2 regions of the Streptomyces sp. NPDC033180 genome follow, and region 2 is predicted to be linked to the other one. Evidence: riboswitches for the same ligand, from Rfam matches in the RefSeq annotation. Region 2 holds a riboswitch; the other holds the start of a gene.
The links. A riboswitch is a leader RNA that binds a small molecule or an ion and turns the genes downstream of it on or off. The one in region 2 is predicted to bind cobalamin.
Positions count from the first base shown of each region.

Region 1: another riboswitch for cobalamin. It lies ahead of ACZ5WE_RS23990 (energy-coupling factor ABC transporter permease); the one in region 2 lies ahead of ACZ5WE_RS00335 (cobalamin biosynthesis protein).

Region 1 is NZ_JBVIPU010000009.1:104,095-107,294, reverse strand. Features, by position in the region: gene ACZ5WE_RS24000 (GNAT family N-acetyltransferase) at 1-557, shown strand, start outside; partial or broken gene ACZ5WE_RS23995 (enoyl-CoA hydratase-related protein) at 598-947, shown strand; cobalamin riboswitch at 1,121-1,303, shown strand; gene ACZ5WE_RS23990 (energy-coupling factor ABC transporter permease) at 1,334-2,059, shown strand; gene ACZ5WE_RS23985 (energy-coupling factor ABC transporter substrate-binding protein) at 2,059-2,439, shown strand; gene cbiQ (cobalt ECF transporter T component CbiQ) at 2,446-3,195, shown strand; gene ACZ5WE_RS23975 (energy-coupling factor ABC transporter ATP-binding protein) at 3,192-3,200, shown strand, end outside.
Region 2 is NZ_JBVIPU010000001.1:61,217-64,416, reverse strand. Features, by position in the region: gene ACZ5WE_RS00340 (cobyric acid synthase) at 1-410, opposite strand, end outside; gene ACZ5WE_RS00335 (cobalamin biosynthesis protein) at 407-1,348, opposite strand; cobalamin riboswitch at 1,456-1,601, opposite strand; gene ACZ5WE_RS00330 (hypothetical protein) at 1,706-1,954, opposite strand; gene ACZ5WE_RS00325 (inorganic phosphate transporter) at 1,967-3,200, opposite strand, start outside.

The DNA.
Region 1 (3,200 bases), on a different contig from region 2:
TGCTCGCGCACATCGACGCCTTGTGCACCGTCTATGCCGAAGCCTTCCGCGTGCCGCCCTGGTACGAGGACGAGGAGAGGGTGGCGGAGTTCGCGGTCCGGCTCGCGGGCGACGTACGGCGCCCCGGCTTCACCGCGGCCATCGCCCTTGAGGGGACGGACATCGCCGGGTTCACCACCGGGTGGACCACGCCCGACCCCTTTCCCGCCGACCGCTGTTACCCGCAGGCGGTGGCCGGACTCGGCGCCGAGCGCGCCCTGTCGTGGCTGTGCGGAGCCCGTGAGATAGACGAACTCGCCGTGCGCCCCACCGCGCAGGGCACCGGAATCGGGGCCGCACTCCTTGGGGCGATGGCCGCCGGTGCTCCCGACGACCGTGTCTGGCTGCTGACTTCGGTCCGGTCGGCGCAGGCCATGAGCTTCTACGACCGTCAGGGCTGGACCCAGGCGACGCATCCCTCTCCAGACGGCAAGGGCGTCGTGGTCTTCCTCGGGCCACGTCATCCCGCCCGGACTCTCGCGCTGTGCGGCGGGGAGGGGCGGGTCCCGACACTGTGACCGGGGAGTGTGCTGCCATCCACACGGCACTGGCGAAGTCCGAAGCTACCTGGACATGTACCTCAGCGACTGGTTCGCCGCATGGGACCGGCTGGGGGTGCTGCGTACCCCGACGGTCGTGGCCGTCTCCGGCTGTGCGCTCGGTGGCGGCTGGTGCCCGCCGACGAACTCCTCACAGAGGCCCTCTCCGTCGCGGAGACCGTCGCGGGGATGTCCCTGCCCGTCGCGATGATGGCGAAGGAAGCGGTGTCCCGCGCCTTCGAGACGACCCTCGCGGAGGGCGTGCGCTTCGAACGCAGCTTGTTCCACGCCGTGTTCGCGACCGCGGACCAGAGGGAGGGCATGGCCGCATGCGTCGAGAAGCGGCCCCCCGGCTTCACACACTCCTGAGACGGGGTGCTGAGCCGGTGGCGGTTCCCCGGCCTCCTGGGGAACGTGGCGCGTGCCGACCGCGCACGGGCCGAGGCACCTGGGCTGACCAGGGGCGTACGCCCTGGTCGTGTGCGCTCGCGCGTGCGACAGGTGGGGTGGTCCCGCAAGTTGTCAGTTGACTCGATTGCGCACTAGGGTCGCCACGCCTTGGTGCTCGGGAAATCGGTGTGATGCCGGTGCGGCCCTCGCCACTGTGATCGGGAAGTCCGGCTCCAGCCCTCGCGGCAGCCACTGGGTACGCGCGTACCCGGGAAGGCGGAGTCCGGTCGGTACGACCCGTCAGCCAGGAGACCGGCCAAGGCGCGTTGTCCATCCACGAGGTGCTGGAGAGGGTCTGCTTAGCCATGCACATAGCCGAGGGTTTCCTCCCACCGGCGCACGCGATCGCCTGGGGCGTTGCGTCCACGCCGTTTGTCGTCCACGGAGTCCGCTCCCTCACCCGTGAGGTCAAGGAACACCCGGAGAGCACCCTGCTCCTGGGCGCCTCCGGAGCCTTCACTTTTGTCCTTTCCGCGCTGAAAATCCCATCCGTCACGGGCAGTTGCTCGCATCCGACGGGGACCGGGCTCGGCGCGATCCTGTTCCGGCCGCCGATCATGACGGTGCTTGGCACCATCACGCTGCTGTTCCAGGCACTGCTGCTCGCCCACGGCGGGCTCACCACACTCGGCGCCAACGTCTTCTCCATGGCGATCATCGGGCCATGGGCCGGATACGCCGTCTACCGGCTCCTGAAGCGGTATGACGTGCCGCTCATGGTCGCCGTGTTCTTCGGGGCGTTCGTCGCCGACCTGTCCACGTACTGCGTCACCAGCGTCCAGCTCGCCATGGCCTTCCCCGACCCCGGCAGCGGATTCCTCGGCGCCCTGGGCAAGTTCGGCGGCATCTTCGCCGTCACGCAGATCCCCCTCGCGGTCAGCGAGGGGCTGCTCACCGTCATCGTGATGCGGCTGCTCGTGCAGTCCAGCAAGGGCGAGCTCACGCGGCTCGGCGTGCTGCTCCAGGGCAAGCGGCAGGGCCCGAAGACGGTCGAGACGACCAAGACGACGGAGACGGGGGCCAGCGCCTGATGAGTCGGAACGCGAAGATCAACACTCTGCTCCTCCTCATCGTCGCCGCCCTCGCGGTGCTGCCGTTGGCGCTCGGGCTCGGCGACGACGAGAAGGAGCCGTTCGCCGGGGCCGACGCCCAGGCCGAGACCGCGATCACGGAGATCAAGCCGGATTACGAGCCGTGGTTCTCACCGCTGTACGAACCCCCCTCCGGAGAGGTCGAGTCGGCGCTCTTCGCGCTGCAGGCGGCGCTGGGCGCGGGTGTCCTCGCGTACTACTTCGGTCTGCGCAAGGGGCGCCGCCAGGGCGCGGAGATCGCGCGGGCCGAAACCGAGGGGGCGCCCGCGGAGAAGACCGCTGACGCTCAGAGCACCCGGGCCGACACCGAACAGGTCTGACCCCCCTTGCTGCCCATCGACGCGGCGGCGCACAGCAGTCGCTGGCGCCGCCGCCACCCCGTGGACAAGGCCGTGCTCGGGCTCGGCCTCACGGTCGTGGCCGTGTCCCTGCCGCCCTGGCCGGGTGCCGCCCTCGTCCTCGTCGCCGCGCTCGCCGTGCTGCTCGGGCCCGCCGGAGTGCCGCCGCGCACACTGTGGCGTGCCTACCGCGTACCGCTCGGCTTCTGCGTCACCGGCGCCCTGACCCTGCTCGTCCAACTCGGCGGACCCGAAGGGTTCGTCACGCTCGCCGACGGCGGACCCGCGCGGGCGGCCGGACTGCTCCTGCGCACATCGGCGGCCTCGCTCGGCGTCCTGCTGTTCGCCTTCACCACGCCTCTGTCGGACCTGCTGCCCCGCCTGGTGAGGGCGGGTGTACCGGCGCCGGTCGTCGACGTGGCACTCGTCATGTACCGGATGAGCTTCCTGCTCCTGGACTCCATGAGCCGGATCCGGCAGGCGCAGGCCGCGCGCCTCGGCCACACCACCCGGGCCGCCACCTGGCGCTCCCTCGGCGGACTTGGCGCCACCGCGTTTGTGCGGGCCTTCGACCGGGCGGGCCGGCTCCAGGCCGGGCTCGCCGGCCGCGGGTACGACGGAACCCTGCGGGTGCTCGTGCCCGACGCCCGGATCTCACGGAGCTTCGTGGCCGCCAGCACGGTCCTCCTCATGGGCCTGGTGGCCCTCACCCTCGTACTGGAAAGGCTTCTTCCATGAGCGAG
Region 2 (3,200 bases):
CTGCCCGCACCTTCGCAGATCACGGCGTCATAGCTGCCCCGAAGTTCCCCAAGGCATCCCACGACGGTCGACAACAACGCTTCCTGCCGCCCCCCGTGGTAGCCGCGCGCACTCATCTCGCCCACCGGCTTGCCCATGAGGACGACCTGGCTGCTGCGGTCGCTGCCCGGCTTGAGCAGCACGGGGTTCATCAGCGCGGTCGGCTCGACCATGGCGGCCTGCGCCTGCATGGCCTGGGCCCGTCCGATCTCGGCACCTTCGCGCGTGACAAAGGAGTTGAGGGACATGTTCTGCGCCTTGAAGGGCGCCACGGAGACCCCTTTGCGGGCCAGCCACCGGCAGATCCCGGCGGTGACGACGCTCTTCCCCGCGTCGGACGTGGTCCCGGCGACGAGCAGTCCACCACTCATGAGGCCCTGCCTTTCCGTAGCGTGCTCACGGCCGCGGCGACGCCCAGGGCGAGCAGCCCGACCCGCCGCGACAGCTTCACGGCCCGTTCGATGTCGAAGACTTCGACGCCCCGCCCGTCCCCGTTCAGGACGGGCCGGTGCTCGACACGCCCCGCGTACGAGAGAGTCCCCCCGAGCCGTACGCCCAACGCCCCCGCGAAGGCCGCCTCGACGGGCCCCGCGTTGGGGCTCGGATGCTTGGCGGCATCGTCACGCCAGGCCCGCACCGCGCCACGCGGCGCGTCCCCGGCGGCGGCCGCGAGGACCGCGGTGAGCCGGGCGCCCGGCCACCCCAGAACGTCGTCGAGCCGCGCCGAAGCCCACCCGTAGCGCCGGTACTTCACGGACCTGTGCCCGACCATGGCGTCGAGCGTGTTGACGGCACGGAAGGCGACAAGCCCGGGGACCCCGCCAACGGCCCCCCACACCAGGGCCCCCACCACGGCGTCGGACGTGTTCTCGGCGACGGACTCGACCACGGCCCTCGCGATGCCGTCGGCATCGAGCGCCTGCGGATCCCGGCCGCACAGATGCGGCAGCCGCTCCCGCGCCACCTCGATGTCCCCGGCGGCGAGCGCCCCGCCGACGGCCCGCGCCTCACGCCCCAGCGAGGTGCCGCCGACCACGGCCCAGGTGGTGGCGGCGGTCAGCGCGACGGACGCGGCGCGCGAGTCACGTACAAGAGAAGAGGCCAGGACGGCGGCGCCGTACGCGCCTCCGGCACACACCACGGCGTGCAGGGCGCCCCACCCGCGGTGGTCACGCCACAGCACACGCTCGACGGCGCCCGCGGCCCGCCCGAACGCGGCGACCGGATGCCCGCGGCGAGGATCGCCCAGGAACAGATCACCGAGGAGGCCGGCGGCGGCGCCGTACGCGAAGTCGCGATCGGCACGCATGGCTTCAGCCGGTCGTCGTGCCGAGAGGAGAGCTCGCGCTCGGGAACTGGTCCGGCAAGGGGCGGCCGCGCATGGCGATATGTCCTCACTCAGGGTGTCCGCGCCCTGGTACGACGTGATCGGCGGCGAGAGTTCCTGGCTTCCGAGGAGTCAGCTCCTCGATGACAGTGGCGGGACCGCGCCGGATTCGCACCGGCTTCCTCTTCTGCTGCCGTATTGGCTCCGGCAGTCCACCACGGCCCGCGAAGGCCCGTCAACTCGCCGTTGACCTGCGACGGGAGAGTGTGCGGAGGCCCACATACGAAGGTGGGGTGCGGGCCGCCGAAGCGTCCCGCACCCCACCCGGAAGCCCGGTTGTCAGGCGACGATCAGATAGATCCCGTACGCCACGGCTGCCGCGCAGAGCGCGAAGCACACGTACGCGCCCGTGCGGGCCGCGGCGGCGGTGCCGCCCGCCGCGGAGGCACCCGCCGAGGAGGCGCCGGACGTGGCCGCCTCGCGCTTGGAGAGGCCGACGATGCCGAGGGTGAACAGGCCCACCAGGGCCACCGTCACCGCGAGGCTGACTCCGAAGACGGAGCCGAGAGCTGCCCAGTCGATGTTCATGCTGACTTTTCCTTACACCGTGGCGGGCCGGGCGGGGTCCGCCACGGTGCTGGTCGGGGCCGCGATGGTGGCCTTGACGAAGTCGACGTCCGCGCTGGCCACGGCCGACCCGGTGGGGGGCGGTGTGACGGCGGCCATCGCGTTGGTCACGACGCCCACGGGCTCGGCGGCGGGGGAGCCGCCGATCTCGTCGTCGGCGACGTTCGTGTGGTCGACGGCGTTGCGGCGGGACAGCGCCCAGATGACGGCGGAGCCGCCGATGAGGAGCGCGGCGGTGACCGCGATGCCCCAGGGGCCCTGCTTGGTGAGGAACTCGGCCCCCGCGCCGACCAGACCGGCGGCCGGCAGGGTCAGACCCCAGGCGACGAACATGCGGGTCGCCGTGGACCAGCGGACCACGCCGCCCTTGCGGCCGAGGCCCGCGCCCATCACGGCGCCGGAGCAGGACTGGGTGGTGGAGAGCGAGAAGCCGATGTGCGAGGAGGCCAGGATGACCGTCGCGGCACTGGTCTGGGCGGCGAAGCCCTGCTGCGGCTGGAGGTCGGTGAGGCCCTTGCCCATGGTGCGGATGATGCGCCAGCCGCCGAGGTAGGTGCCGAGCGCGATGGCGACACCGGCCGAGACGATGACCCACAGCGGGGGGTTGGCGCCCGGGTTCAGTACGCCGCCCGTGACCAGGGCGAGCGTGATGATGCCCATGGTCTTCTGCGCGTCGTTCGTGCCGTGGGCCAGCGAGACGAGGCCCGCGGAGGCGATCTGACCGGCGCGGTAGCCCTTGGCCGTGGCCTTGGTGTCGGTGTTGCGGCCGATCCGGTACGTCAGGCGCGTGGCCACCAGCGCGGCGAGACCCGCCACGAGAGGCGCGGCCAGGGCCGGGATCAGGATCTTGGTGACGACGGTGCCGCCGTTGATCGACGACCAGCCCATCGACATGACCGCGGCGCCGATGAGGCCACCGAAGAGTGCGTGGGAGGAACTGGAGGGCAGGCCCACCAGCCAGGTCAGCAGATTCCAGAGGATCGCGCCGACCAGGGCCGCGAAGATCACCTCTGTCTTCAGTCCGTCCTCGTTGACGATGCCGCCAGAGATCGTCTTGGCGACTTCGACGGAGAGGAAAGCGCCGACCAGATTCAGCACGGCGGACATGGCCACCGCCGTCTTGGGCTTGAGAGCGCCAGTCGAGATGGTGGTAGCCATCGCGTTGGCTGTGTCGTGGAAACCGTTCGTGAAGTCGAACACGAGAGCG